Regions from separate parts of the Paenibacillus sp. FSL K6-1330 genome, predicted to be linked through region 1. Evidence: predicted binding sites of a transcription regulator. Region 1 holds the regulator's gene; each other region holds the start of a gene.
The links. The regulator Rex, encoded in region 1, represses fermentation and respiration genes when NADH is low (regulators of the CRP and FNR family bind a similar motif). The targets are predictions, from matches to a motif close to TTGTGAAATATTTCACAA.
Positions count from the first base shown of each region.

Region 2: a site for Rex is predicted at 2,855-2,872, ahead of NYE54_RS31120 (polymer-forming cytoskeletal protein). Genes of this name have one in related genera too.
Region 3: a site for Rex is predicted at 2,971-2,988, ahead of NYE54_RS01225 (flavocytochrome c). Genes of this name have one in related genera too.

Region 1 covers NZ_CP150269.1:2,808,660-2,813,843, reverse strand. Annotated here, with positions in the region: gene NYE54_RS12800 (hypothetical protein) at 1-518, opposite strand, end outside; gene NYE54_RS12795 (DUF5590 domain-containing protein) at 783-1,301, opposite strand; gene NYE54_RS12790 (amidohydrolase) at 1,333-2,634, opposite strand; gene NYE54_RS12785 (redox-sensing transcriptional repressor Rex) at 2,609-3,274, opposite strand; gene dinG (ATP-dependent DNA helicase DinG) at 3,347-5,184, opposite strand, start outside.
Region 2 covers NZ_CP150269.1:6,815,570-6,820,753, reverse strand. Annotated here, with positions in the region: gene NYE54_RS31135 (argininosuccinate synthase) at 1-340, shown strand, start outside; gene argH (argininosuccinate lyase) at 471-1,886, shown strand; gene NYE54_RS31125 (alpha/beta hydrolase family protein) at 2,031-2,804, opposite strand; gene NYE54_RS31120 (polymer-forming cytoskeletal protein) at 3,133-3,861, shown strand; gene NYE54_RS31115 (VanW family protein) at 4,047-5,184, opposite strand, start outside.
Region 3 covers NZ_CP150269.1:252,236-257,419, reverse strand. Annotated here, with positions in the region: gene NYE54_RS01240 (helix-hairpin-helix domain-containing protein) at 1-207, shown strand, start outside; gene NYE54_RS01235 (oleate hydratase) at 340-2,109, opposite strand; gene NYE54_RS01230 (TetR-like C-terminal domain-containing protein) at 2,222-2,788, opposite strand; gene NYE54_RS01225 (flavocytochrome c) at 3,192-4,712, shown strand; gene NYE54_RS01220 (helix-turn-helix transcriptional regulator) at 4,833-5,144, shown strand.

The sequences.
Region 1 (5,184 bases):
ACCTCCATGCTGCCAGGCTGACGCGGCAAGATTATAAATTTACCAGACTTGCCGTCTGACAAGCTGACATAGACATTGGTGTCATCGATGGTTGCTTTTGCTTTCAAATTCGGAGACTGGGCAGCAAGCTGCTCGAGCGATGATTGAATATCAGTATACTGCTTATTATCCATTGCTTCGGCGACTGAGAGCATGGCCTTCTCCCACCATTGATCCAGTGCTTCCGAGGAATGGTCCTCCACCTGGATTTTCAATTCCCGCTTGCCAATCACAGACTTGCCTTCCTTCTTAATATGCTGAACCAAACCTTGTAAATTTGTATCTGGAGCCAAATCGAGATTCAAAGTAACGGTATTCTGTTTAATATCTATATGAGAATCCTTCACGCCGTCATATTGCGACACAACATTTGCCAGCGGATTTTGCAAAGCCATCTGCCGATACAGAAACCATCCGCCAAAGAGAACCGATGCTGAGATCACGACAGTCAGCATGATAGGTACAATGCGTAGTTTCATGAAGTTCCTCCTTCATTTCCTATATGAAATTTTGTCTATCATTTTGCGACATAATAGTACATATAACAATGATATATTGCGATGCATGTAATTTATATGCTCGTTTTGTACAAGTACGAGTATATCACATCTTATATACTTTTTCATGCATGTCTGTGAAAATATTTAGAACAGTTTTTCCATATTCTTTCTGAATACGCTTACATATCGGAGAAAAAGAGAGGCACCCTATGGATTTTAAAGGGCGCCTCTCTTTCTGTATTTTTATTGATTTGGAAGAATAATGTCATTCCCGATGGTGTTACCATCCTGAAAACGATAAAACCGATAGCCGCGCTGACCGTTGTGTTCATACTGCAGCTGCCATGCATACTCGCCCTCATACATTCCAGGCAGCAACCGCTTAATTTCAACGCCAGGCAATTCGTTATAGATCTGATCCCGCATCTGGGCTTCTGACATTCCCGTTTTCAATAAAACGGACTGGACAGCGTCAGCACCTTCAACAGGTACGTTGTCATCCGTAAATTTCACCCATACCATACGATCTTGATTGTCTTGATCCTTCCCGCTTACTACCCAATAGTTATTATCCTCGCCCCACACCGATTTATAGGTCTTCCCGGATGTAACCAATTGGCCATGCTGCTTCGCGGCAACAATTGCCATTCTTTCTTCATTCCAAGTATCTTTCATAACATATGAATAATAGAGCTGTAAACCAAGCAGCAACAGCAGCACGCTGGACACACTCAGCAAAATCCACTTCGTTTTTTTCTTCAAATCCGTCTTCCTCGCTCCCCTTGATTATTCCCTAGAGGGTTGTAAGACGCTCAAAGGCACGCTGCGCTTCCCGGCGGATACGTTCCTCATCAAGAGTAAGACTCGCGCCATTCTTCACTACCTGCTTGCCGTCAACCCATACATGCTCTACATCCTTCGCACTGGCTGAGTAGATAGCGTGTGAAATATAATCGGTCCGTGGAAGGAAGTGCGCTTGATCCGTGTTCAGTGCGATCATATCTGCTTTCATTCCTACCGCAAGTGTGCCGATATCCTCAATGAACGCCGATCGGGCTCCATACTCTGTTCCCATCCGAAGCGCTTCGGATGCTGGAATGGCTGTTGGGTCCCCGCTTACCCCTTTATGGATCAGTGCAGCCAGTCGCATCTCTTCAAACATATCCAGGTTATTGTTACTCGCAGGTCCATCGGTACCCAGCGACACCGTTACGCCGGCTTTCAGCAGTGCAGGCACGCGAGCGATGCCGCTGGCAAGCTTCAAATTGCTGCCTGGATTATGCGACACCATAACTTGATGCTTGGCCAGGATTTCGATTTCTTCATCGGTCAGATGGACGGCATGCGCAAGCAGCGTTGGACGGGAGAACATGCCAAGCTTCTCCAAATGGGCAACAGGGCGAAGTCCGTAGTCTTTTACATTCTGAGCTACTTCCGTTTCCGTTTCGGACATATGCGTATGCAAAGGCAGATTCAAATCATGCGATGCCTGAACGAATTTTTCGATGAAATCCGGGGGGCACGTATAAGGTGCATGCGGGGAAATCATCGTCGTAATTCTCCCGTCAGCCTTGCCATGCCAGTCTTTTGCGAATGCCACCGCCTCATCCAGCTTCTGCTGCTGCACCTCAGGCGGACACAATCCGATGACGCCGCGCATCAGGACGCCGCGCATTCCTGAGTCCTGCACAACCTTGGCAACCTGATCCATATGATCATACATATCCACAAATGTCGTGGTTCCGCCTTTGATCATCTCCAGCACGGAGAGTGCGGTTCCCCAGTATACATCGTCGGCCGTGAATTTGGCTTCCATAGGCCACATTTTTTCCTGAAGCCATACCTGCAGTGTCAGATCGTCGCCATAACCGCGGAGCAGGGACATCGCCGCATGTCCGTGCGTGTTCACTAACCCCGGTAGGAAAAACAGATGAGTTCCGTCGATAACTTCTGTTCCCTCTTGGACGGTTGGCTCTTCTTCACCCAGATAGGTTATCCGGTCATTCTCCACAACCATATATCCGCGTAACACGGATCTTCCTTCCTCTAATACCGCAAACGTTCCGTTCTTAACCATCCACTTCGTTATCGTCATGTGCTGCATCCTCCTTGCCGTTATCCAAATAATAGGCCAAACTCTGCAAATCTGTAGTAAAATCAGCCGTATGAATCCGGATATGGGATGGGGCTTTCAGGATGGTTGGCGCAAAATTCAGGATAGCCTCGATGCCTGCGGCGATAAGCTGATTGGCTACATTCTGCGCTTCAAAATCCGGAACGGTGATTATCCCGATACGAATGCCGTACTCATGAACCGTCTTCTCCAGTTCCTCCATCGGCTGTACAACCAAATTGTTAATTTTCATACCAACTTTGGGAGAATACGAATCGAAAACCGCCACAATCTTCATATTGTCCTTCAGAAATGCATTGTAATTCGATAATGCATGTCCAAGATTACCGGCCCCAATCAATGCGACATTGATCTTCTGGTCCAGCTTTAGAATCTGGCGAATTTTCTCGATCAGATAAGATACGTCATATCCGATCCCTTTCCGTCCAAAATCACCGAAATACGCTAGGTCCTTACGAATTTGAGCAGGATTGAGGTCCAGTTTTTGTCCCAGTTCCTGGGAGGAAACCGTGGAGACCTCCCTTTTCTGAAGCTCATTCAAATAGCGCAAGTATACAGGTAATCTGCGGACCACGGCTTCCGAAATTTTTTCCGATTTCATTCATGCTCCCCCTAATAATAGGTTAATAACTACATTTTTTTGTGACAGATCATTTCGTTCATTGTTTCACTTTTATTCAGCTTGGTTCTCTATGCCTGCCTCTTCCTGCAGCCATTCCGAAATTCGGGGAACGATCCCCTCTGTCGGCATATGCTCCATCTTCGGCCCCGGCAAAGAATATAAGAAATATTTCCCGTAATAGGATTCAATGACCCGGGTATCGTAGACAATGACAATCCCCTTATCTTGCGCGGTCCGCACCAGTCGGCCAAATCCCTGTTTGAAGCGAATGACCGCTTGCGGAACCGAAAGTTTCATGAACGGGTTCTTCTTCTGCTGCTGCAGCAATTCGCTCTTGGCTTCGACCAAGGGATGATTCGGCGGCTGGAACGGCAGCCGGACGATCGCAAGGCAAGTGAGCGCCTCCCCGGGTATGTCTACCCCTTCCCAGAAGGAGCTCGTACCCAGCAGGACCGAAGCACTGCTATCCTGGAATCTCCGGATTAACTTGGTACGGCTGGTTCCGTCCATCCCTTGTCCCAGTACCGTAATATCGCTGGATGCCAGCGCCTCCTTCAACGGCTCGTGAACCTGACGCAGCATGCGGTACGAAGTGAACAGCACAAGCATGCGGCCATGCGTAGCGATTGCCGTATCGGCCAATGATTGCACAAGTGTATTCACAAAGAGTGCATCCCCGACCGAGCCCTTCACGCTCGGAAAATCGCGCGGCACGACAAGGAGGGCCTGCTCCCTGTAATTAAACGGGGACGGCAGCAGAACCGTGTTCAAGTTGCCGCTATCTGCCGCTTCCTGAAGACCCAAGTTCTCGATCATGAACTGAAACGATTTATCCACCGACAAGGTCGCCGATGTCAGGATCACGCTTTGTTTCTTGTCAAAAAACAATTCCTTCAAGTGGGTGCTAACATCGACAGGCACTGCATAAAGCTGCAGCGATTTGCCGCGGAAATTCCCGTTAGCCTCCATCCAGTATACCGTGCCTTCATCATTCAGAGCCATGAAGGACCTCAGGTCCTCGCGGTGTGCGGCCAGGTCCTTAAACAGACCCGATAGGTCTGTTAACAAACTGTCCGCGCTGTAGTCGTCCAGATCTTCCTTCATCTCGGCGATCAGCTTGTCACCCTTGCGAACGACATCGCCCAGCGTCACATGAATTTGATGCTCCAACTCGGCCAGCGAATCCCAATCCTTCGGCTTCTTCAGAGGCGATAAGCGAAGCGAGAATTGACCGGCATCCCCCGGAGTCGCGTCTCCGCGTTCCGGAAGTAGTCCGAACAATTGATCGCTGAGCCGGTCCCAATTCTCTTTTGCGGTGATCAGATCCGGATAAATCCGGTCTATGATGGAGGACCACTCGACAGCCTTCTCATGCGACGATGCTTGCAGCAGCTGGCGAAGAGCCGGAAGCTGACCGCTGCGGCTGTCTTTGTACATACGAGTCAACGTATGGACCACCGAAAAATATTTCATCTGCAAGCCAAGGTGCTTGCCAGCGACGTCCTCCAGATGATGCGCTTCATCAATGACGAGACGCTCATAACTCGGAAGCAGCTGATGATTCGCTTTTACGTCAGTGAACAGCTTCGAATGGTTCGTAATGACAACATCCGCGATGCCCGCTTCATGTTTAGCCCTGTGATAGTAGCATTTGCGGAACCATGGGCAGGCACGGCCAAGGCAGGAATCCGAATCACTGGAGATCGTCTCCCAGAAATCCCCTCCGCGACCGCCAAAGTTCAGTTCTTCATCATCCCCGTTCTCCGTCTGGGTCAGCCAGACCAGCATCTGCGCCGCGGTGATCACATCTTCCTTCGGGGAATGAAAATCTCTTCTATTTATTTTATGTTCAAATTTTCTCAAACACAAATAATGGCCTCTTCCCTTGA
Region 2 (5,184 bases), 3.4 Mb from region 1:
CATCACGATGGACCGTGAAGTGATGAATCTGCGCGACAGCCTGATTACCCGCTATAGTACCTTGGTTTATAACGGTTTCTGGTTTGCGCCGGAGCGTCTGGCACTGCAAGCGCTGGTAACGGAGAGCCAGAAGAACGTATCCGGTACGGTGCGCGTGAAGCTGTACAAAGGCAACATTATCGGCGCAGGTGTGAAGAGTCCGGTCAGTCTGTACAACCCGGATATCGCAACGATGGAAGCCGATCCGACGCAAGCTTATGATCAGGGCGATGCCACCGGCTTTATCCGCTTGAATGCACTGCGTTTGAAAGTGGCAACCGGCGTGAACCAGAATCAATAAGTTTACAATAATGAACAGGCTGAAGGCCGTTTCATGCTAGGGAGCTCCACTGATTCTCGCGTAACCGGGATGAAAGGGACTTCTTAAGCGGGAAGCGGCCCTCTGCCTTAAACAGAGAGGGGCAAGTGTTGTGAGCAAGTTATGGGGCGGACGCTTTACGAAGCAGACCAACGCATTGGTAGAGGAATATACGGCATCCATCGGTTTTGACAAGCAGTTGGCCGAAGAGGATATCCAGGGAAGCCTTGCGCATGTGTCCATGCTGGGCAAATGCGGCATCGTGCCGGCCGAAGACGTGGAGACGATCAAGGCTGGCTTGAACAAGGTGTTGGAGCGCATCCGTGAGGGCAGCATCGAGTTCTCCGTATCGGATGAGGATATTCATATGAACATCGAGAAGAATCTGATTGAGGAAATCGGACCTGTCGGCGGCAAGCTCCACACAGGCCGCAGCCGTAACGATCAAGTGGCTACGGACATGCATCTGTATTTACGTAACCGCGTAGTGGCGCTGACTGGCATGCTGCATGAGCTGCAAACCGCATTGATCGGACAAGCCAGGGATAACCTGGATACGATTATTCCAGGGTATACGCATCTGCAGCGTGCACAGCCCATTCTGTTCGCACATCATCTGATGGCTTACGTGTCCATGTTTCAGCGGGATATCGACCGTCTGATCGACAGCTATAAGCGTATTAACGTGTTGCCGCTCGGGGCAGGCGCGCTTGCGGGTACAACGTTCCCGATCGACCGCCATTTCGTGGCAGAGCAGCTTGGGTTTGATGGTGTTTACGAGAACAGTCTGGATGCGGTCAGCGACCGGGACTTCATCCTGGAATTCCTCTCGGATGCTTCCATCATCATGATGCACTTGTCCCGCTTAAGCGAGGAGCTGGTGCTTTGGAGCAGCACGGAGTTCAATTTCATCGAGCTGGATGATGCGTTCTGCACGGGCAGCAGCATTATGCCGCAGAAGAAGAATCCGGATGTGCCTGAGCTTGTTCGCGGCAAAACCGGACGGGTATACGGCAATTTAATGGGTCTTCTCACCGTGCTGAAGTCCCTGCCGCTTGCTTATAACAAGGATATGCAGGAAGATAAAGAGGGCATGTTCGATACGGTGGCTACGCTGGAAGGCGCATTGCAGCTGTTCGCGCCGATGATCGCCACGATGAAGGTCAACAAAGGCCGCATGCGCGAAGCGGTGAATACCGACTTCTCCAACGCAACCGACATCGCGGACTTCCTGGTGGGCAAAGGACTTCCTTTCCGTCAGGCGCACGAAGTGATCGGCAAGACTGTATTGTACTGTATCCAGAACAGCAAGTATTTGCTGGACCTGACGCTGGACGAATTCAAGCAGTTCTCGGAGCTGTTCGACGACTCCATTTATGGCGTCCTTCAACCGGAGACGGTGGTCAATGCGCGTAACGTATACGGCGGCACGGCAACCGAGCAAGTGAAGGCGGCCATTGATCGCAGCGTGCAGACCCTTCAGGTCACGGAGGAATGGCTGGGTCTCCGTCAAGGGAATGTAGAGTAACGGCATAGAATACTTGGCGTGAAAAAAATAGAGGTGGATCGGCAAACGATAAGTTTGCTGATCCACCTTTTTTAAGATATCAGAAACGCACCTCATAGAACCGAAAACGAACCGCTGGCATGTCATGGTGTGTCTATAGGTTTATCAGGCCTTCAACGGTAGCCACTTCAGCACATCCTGAATGTGGGTATCCCAATATCCCCAATCATGATTGCCTGGACCTTCCTGATAGATGAGTTCGAGGGAGGTTTCTTCGCAGGCTTTTCGGAACGCTTGATTGTCTTCATAGAGGAAGTCTTCGGTTCCGCAGCATTGATACAGCAGCGGCTTAGGCCCTTCGGATCGTTCGACTTCCTGTAGCAGCCACAGCAAGTCGTTGTCGGTACCGGTAATATCTTGATCTCCGTAGACTAATTGATGTTCAAACAAGGCCTCATTCCTCCGGATATGACCCGCCATATCGAGAGCGCCCGACAAACTGGCAGCCGCGGCAAAGGATTCCGGGCAGCGGAGCGCCAGCTTGAATGCCCCGTATCCGCCCATGGACAAGCCGGCGACGAAGTTATCTTCCCTCGCGGGGGATAACGGGAAGAAGGAACGGGCAATGGCCGGCAGCTCCTGACTGATGAAGGTCCAATATTTGCCACCGTATTCCATGTCGGTATAGAAGCTGCGGTGAACTTGCGGCATCACGACGGCAATGCCCATCTCGGCCACATAGCGTTCAATGGAGGTTCTGCGCAGCCAGATGGAATCGTCGTCGGACAGGCCGTGCAGCAGGAAGAGCGTCGGATGCAGACCGCTTTTGGCATGATTGGTCATACCGATCTGCGAAGAGGTTTGCTGAGGGAGAATGACGGTCATGGACGTACTGAGACCCAGTACCTCCGAGTAAAAGCGACATTGCATAAGAGCCATGATGATGTATCCCCTTTCACTTTAATAAATGAGAGATCAATGACGAGCCTATTTGAATCATATCACAATCAATCTCCCTTGCTCCAAGCAAACCCGAACCATCATTTGCAGGCAAAGACGAGATAAAGTGCCTGAGAACGCCTCGGTCTTGGGACCGAGGTGAAGTTCAGCCAACGGGCTGTTCTATGAATAGCGGAGGTGTGGTATCTTAGAGGGAGATTATGACTCCACCTGGTGGAGGACGGACATTTATTGTAGAAATAACTGTTGTGATGAAGAAGTAAAGATATAGATAGTGATTACTTTGTAAATCTGGAGGAGGATACTCATGATACCACATGACGACAAGCTGTCCGATCTGAAGATTACGGGAACCGGAAGTTCAAGCGGCGGCCAATACGATAAGGTGCGCATTGACGGTGCCGGGCAGGTGAATGGAGATCTGGATTGCCGAGAATTAATAGGTAATGGAAATATGAGTGTTAGTGGCGCCATAGCTGCCCGTACGATTCGCGTGAACGGATCGGGAACCATTAAGGGGGCTGTGGAGTCTGAGGAGCTGCATGTAGCCGGCAGTTTGAGTTTGAAGGATGGATTGCGCTGTCGCTCCATCTTTATCGGGGGGCATTGCAGCATTCACGGAGATTCCGAATCGAAAAAACTTGAGGTCACCGGAAACCTGAGAAGCCGTGGTGACGTGCGGAGTGAATCCGCCACGTTGCAAGGGGGATTTAAGATCGATGGCCGCCTGCATGTTGGAACAGCGGATATCCGAGTATTGGGCCGCTGCCTTGCACAGGAAATCGTTGGAGACCGGATAACGGTCCGCAAAAAAGGGAAGCGGCTCTGGGAAATGCTGTCCTTGCCTTTACGGGGAACACGGCTGGAGGCTCGTATTATTGAAGGCGATGTCCTTGATCTCGAGTATGTTGAAGCCGATATCGTCCGCGGTAACCGGGTGATCTTAGGCAAAGGGTGCGAGATTCGGCAAGTGGAGTACAGAGATGAACTGTCACAGCATCCGGAAGCCGAGGTCAGAGCATCTCGGCAGTTTTAAGGATAACAACGATGCCCTTCCGGATGGGACATCTGAATGCCGAGCTGATTGAAGGCGAGGATATCCGTCTGGTGAATACGAGAGCTGCTATAAAGGCGATACATTACATTGAAATAACGGCAAGGCAAACAGCCCGGATTCGCGGTTCTATCGCGAATCCGGGCTGTTCCATGCTGTCTTCAGGTTTACGGGGCACTGATACCGTCCTCAACCACTTCCTCTTTCGGGGTATCATTCGCTTCAGGCAGTTGGACATCGTTCGTCGGATTAATGGCAACGATGCTGTTCTGGGGGCGGTAGGTATCCTTGGATATTTTGACTTTCTCCACAACTTTGCCGTTTACTTTCTTGGCTCGGTAGGTTTCAACCACATAGCCTGGCTTCCCGTTCTGAACCACCTGCTTGAGTCCTGGAGGAAGCGAGTTATTGTGAATGATTTTCTCTGGTGACGGCAAGGTTTCAACGGTGGTGGACACAAGCTCATATTCCGTATTTTCCGGGAAGGTGCCGAACATCTTTAGTGTTAAATTATCGTGCGATACCTCCGATAAAATAAGCAGATGCTTGCCTGTATTGTTCCGAAAGCGAAAATTGATCACCCCTTCAGCAAAGGTGGCATCCTGCCCCTTGGGCAGGTAGCTGACCGGAAGGGAATGATTGCGCCGTTCGGTGATTTCCAGCCCGACGAGCAAAGCGGCATGATAGACTGTGCTGGATACCTGGCAGATCCCGCCGCCGATCCCGGGAACCAGCCTGCCGTTCACGATAACGGGGGCTTCTTCAAAGCCGTACTCCTTCTTCGCAGCATCAATAATATGAGCATAATTGAATTCATCGCCGGGCTTCAGAATCATGCCGTCTACGGCTTTGGCAGCGGCAGTCACGTTATGAACGCGTCCAGGCCCGCTGGATCCGAGACTCGTAGAGAATTCGACGATTTTGCGCTCAATCCCCTCATCCTGCAGCGATTTTACGGTAACGGGGGGCTTTTGACGGATGACAGGCAGTTGGACCGTAATGATCTCATCGAATTTCGGCTCGGTGAAGTGGGACTCATTCGGAAGCGCAGCGCCGAACCCTTCATAGAATGCCGGCCAATCGATGCGGTATGCCGTTTTCTCCGGGGTGTACCGGACAACGTCATCTTCGGATATGCTCCGCACCGCATTGACGGGTTCGCCAAAGCGTTCCTTTTGCCAGTCTTCGCTCAACCGCTCTTTTAACACATTGCGATCCCAGTCCGTGGATATATGCCACTCCAGCTGAAAGTTACGCCGGTAAAGAACCTGATCCCATAATGATCCTTCGGACAACCTGGCGATA
Region 3 (5,184 bases), 2.6 Mb from region 1:
ACCCCCACTCCGGCTGCAGAGAGCGATTTTCCCGTTAAGGCCGGTAAACCTGCACGTCGAGCCCTAATCGCTGCAGGCTATCATCAGCTTGCCGACCTCACCCAAGCATCCGAGAAAGAACTGCTGGCGCTTCACGGGGTAGGGCCCAAAGCGATCAGAATACTGCGCGAAGCTCTTGCCGAGAAGGGCCTTTCCTTCAAAGAATAAATAAACACGATAGGTCTCCAAAGGCCATAAAGGCCAGGGATCTATCGTGTTTGTTTTTTTCCATACAGCACACCAATCTTGGATTGGTGCGCTCATTGATGTTCCATATCATCTTTGACAATGGGACTTCGACTATATGATGTTATAGCGTTTCAACATATCTTCGATGACGGTTCCGGAAACTTTTTTCAAAGCCTGCTTTTCTATTAAGTTCATGATCAACGGAAGCTTCAAATCGGTTAGTTTTTTACCGTCCATCATTTTGGAAGTGGAGTCCAGCAGTACACGGACATCGTAGCAGGAGCCGAACACTTCGGGTACGCCGCGGTCTACGTTTAATAAGGTGTACACAGCCTCCATTGCCGTTCTAACCGAATATTCGGTTGTAAATACGGTGTCGCGAACCGTGTCGGCAAACTGTCCGATAAACGCGAAGTTGACGCAACCATCCGGAACTACTTTTGGCCGGTCTCCTTCTGTTCTCGGCATGAAGAATGCCGTAATGTAAGGCATCATGGTCGGGATGCAGCGGGCAGAGTTGGCAGCCATGTCAGCAATTTCATGCTCCGGCACACCCAGATGGTACAGCCACTCCATCGTAATTTCCTCGCCGGTACATTCTCTCATCGGCTTCTTGATGTAATCGCCCGGAACATCGGTGAATAATCCATATACCCATACCACAAGCTGATCTTTCGGCTGCTCTTTGAAATGCGGTTGACGATTTAAAGTGTAACTCATGAGCCACTTGGAATCCTTTACGGACACGATGCCGCCGGTAACGACCTTTCCGCTGAACGGGTCGCGCTGACAAACTTTTTCAATATAGGGCGGAATTCTGTCATCAAGTGTCGTAACGGTTGCCGATTCCCAGTTCGTCGCTTCCGTATTCGTGCAGAATTTATCGGGGCGCCCAAAGGATGGATCCTGCTTGGCGATATTTCTCCAGAGCTCCCAGCAGCCGCCTGCGGAACGATTGAATTCAGCCGCACGATGATGGTCGCCCGAAGAAGAATTTTCCGTGCAGCTGCCATTTGTCACAAACACCAAATCATCTTCCGTTAAATCGATATATTCCTCATTGCCAGCACGGCGACATACAATTTGCTTGGCAACCTTCTTATTACCTTGAATATCAAATACTACATTCGTGACCGTTGTATCATATTGGAAATGAACGCCATGCGACTGCAAATATTTCATCATTGGCAGAATCAATGACTCATATTGATTATATTTCGTAAATTTTAACGCCGAAAAATCAGGCAGTCCGCCAATATGGTGAATGAATCTTTGAATGTAAAGCTTCATCTCCAAAGCGCTGTGCCAATCTTCAAAGGCAAACATCGTTCTCCAGTAAAGCCAGAAATTCGAGGCAAAGAAATCCTCCGTGAATACATCGGTAATTTGCTTATCATACAAATCTTCGTTTCGAGTAAAGAATAACTTCACGATTTCCAGCGAAGCTTTTTCACTCAGAGCAAATTTTCCATCCGTATGGGCATCCTCGCCTCGGTTAACCGTGGCTCTCATTAGAGAATAGTTTGGATCTTTCTTGTTCAGCCAGTAAAACTCATCCAAAACCGATGCGCCTTCAATTTCAAGAGACGGAATAGTACGGAACAAATCCCACAAGCATTCAAAATGATCTTCCATTTCCCGTCCACCGCGAATAATAAAACCTTTATCGCTGTCATGAATTCCGTCGCAGGCACCTCCGGGAAGACTAAGCTCCTCCAGAATGTGAACCCGTTCTCCCTTCATTTGGCCGTCGCGCACAAGGAAGCACGCAGCTGCCAGAGAGCCTAAACCGGCTCCAACCAGATATGCTGATTTTTTGTCGACATCGACCGGTTTTTCCGGACGGGCAAACGCTTCATAATTTCCATTGCTATAATACATTCCAGTCACCTCCGAATTGATTCTAGCAACTTCATCATAAGAAAATATTCGGAGGTCTCCTATAGACAATGTCCGCCTAATGTCGAAACTTTCGACAAAAGCCTAATATTGTCTAATGATCGTGGTGCGATTTAAACTTTTCAAGCGCGAAAAAAATATCTCCTTGAATCAAAATGCTTAGCCGGTCCACAATCGCAGCGGGCTCTTCCTTCATCCCTTTAGCAATCCAATCCAGCATCAATCCTACAAACGCATATTTATAAAAGTCAGCGATAAACGACTTATCATCATCCCTGATCGACATCGTAACGGCCTTTTCCTCGATAACTCCTATCAAAAGATTATAGGTTACGTTAAATAGGTACCTTTCCAGTTGCTCTCGTTTAATCGAATGATAGACACTCGTCACAAACGCCTTGTTTTTCAGCACATACTCAAATATTTGCAATAGGCCCTGCTGCCACGTGTCATATGTTTTCTTGCCATCCAACGCTATGGTAGCCTCACTTGTGCAAATCCACTCCACAAGATCATAAATATCCTTGAAATGATAATAAAACGTTTGGCGATTTACTTCGCAGTCCTCAACAATATCAATAACGGTTATCTTATCAAGCGTTTTTTTCTCAAGCATTTTTTTTAGCGATAGGGCAAGCGCTTTTTTTGTTGTTTGTGCCATAAAACCCCTCCAATCAAGAGCGTAATCATCCACACAGGCAATGATCAGATTATATATCTTCATTATAAAGGAACTCAACGCGAAAAAGCGGTATCCTTATGAGGCAAAATAAATTGGAAACACGCAGGAAGTCAAGAGATCGTAGCCCGGGTGGCATCGTAATAAATAAGACCCAATACACATTGTGAAATAATTCACCACATAATTGATTGCTCTATATTACAATGAAGTGGACCTGACGAGGCCGACCGGAGGGAGGCAACCAGGGAAGATCTGAGATTCGAAGAGTAAAGGTCACGCTCACGTTCCTTTTCACTTCTCGCTTTCCTTCGTTACGACCTCCTTTTTCGATTGGCTCTTTAGGGTCAACTAAATAGATATAGAGAAAATGGAGGGTTACACAGTGAAAAGGAAGTTTGCAGCAACGCTTATACTCATTCTCTCTTTCATGCTTGCTATCGCGGGATGCGGCAGCGGGAACCAGGATCAGAGTCAGGACAACGCGAAAAAAGAAGAAGACCAAGAGACAGCCGTTTCGGGTGCGTCCCAAACCGGTTATACGCCGATCGATCAGCTCAAAGAAAAGTATGATATCATCATCGTCGGTGCAGGCGGAGCCGGTATGTCTGCTGCTCTTGAGGCAAAAGAAAAAGGCATGAATCCGGTCATTTTTGAAAAAATGCCGATTGCCGGCGGGAATACCATAAAATCATCTTCGGGCATGAATGCTTCCGAAACCAAGTTCCAACAAGAACAGGGCATTAAGGACAACAACGATTTATTTTATGAAGAGACTTTAAAGGGCGGTCATGGAACCAACGACAAAGACATGCTTCGTTTCTTCGTTGACAACTCGGCAAGCGCGATCGATTGGCTGGATTCCATTGGGATTCGGTTGAACAATATCACCATTACGGGCGGCATGAACGAAAAACGCACGCACCGTCCTGAGGACGGCTCAGCAGTAGGACAATACCTTGTCAACGGACTGGTAAAAAATGTACAAGAACAAGAAATTCCGCTATTCGTCAATGCCAAGGTAACGGATATTACGGAAAAAGACGGCAAGGTAAACGGCGTCAAAGTCATCTTCAACGAGAATGATGAGAAAAACATTGCAGCAGATGCCGTCGTTGTAACAACCGGCGGTTTCGGAGCCAATATGGACATGATTTCCGAAGTTCGGTCCGATCTGAAAGGGTACGTGACCACCAACCAGGAAGGCAGCACCGGTGACGGCATCACCATGATTGAAAAGCTCGGCGGTACAACGGTCGATATGGATCAAATCCAGGTTCACCCTACGGTGCAGCAGGAGAAATCTTATCTCATCGGGGAGGCCGTTCGGGGAGAAGGAGCCATCCTCGTGACCAGCCAAGGCAAACGTTTCACAAACGAGCTGGATACTCGGGACAACGTCACCGCCGCCATCAATAAGCTTCCTGAAAAATCGGCTTATCTTGTGTTCGATTCCGGGGTAAAATCCCGCGTCAAAGCGATTCAGCAATATGAGAAAATGGGCTTTGTCATTCACGGTGATTCGATCGAGTCTTTAGCCAAAGAAATGGGCGTCCCAGCTGATCAGCTTAAAGTCACACTGGATACATGGAACAGTGCGGTGAAGAACAATAAAGATACCGAATTCGACAGAACGACAGGCATGGATAACGACTTGTCCGAAGCGCCATACCACGCCATCCAAATCGCCCCCGGTATTCACTACACCATGGGCGGCGTAAAAATCAACACGAACACGGAAGTTTTGGATAAAGACGGCAAGCCTATTCCAGGATTGTTTGCAGCCGGTGAACTAACAGGCGGATTGCACGGTCAAAACCGGATCGGTGGCAACTCTGTTGCCGAGATCATTATTTTCGGCCGCCAAGCCGGCATCAAATCAGCTGAATTTGTGGGAGCACGGTAAGCTGTAGTCTGCATCCTTCATACGGCAAAACAACAAACGCTTGGCCTTGTTTTGATCTTCCGATAGCCATCTTTTTAAAAACCATATTTACATTTCTATAAAAATAGATATAATAAGCATATGGATACCTTACAAACCATCAAAGCACTATCAAACGAGTCCCGGTTTAAAATCCTGGAGTGGCTGAAGCATCCGGAGGAACATTTTGCTCCGCAGGATCACATGCCTTCGAAATGTGATTTTCAGGGCGGTATCTGCGTGGGCTCCATTTCGGATAAAACAGGACTCGCTCAGTCGGTCGTTTCTGGCTACCTGGTAAAATTGCAAAAGGCCGGTCTACTGGAATCCCATCGAGCGGGCCAGTGGACATATTACAGACGGAATGAGGAAGGCATTCAGCGTTTTATCGAACAACTCAAGAAAGAGCTTTAGGCTTAAAAAGCAAAGTGAAATTGAAGATTAAGCTTAAAAG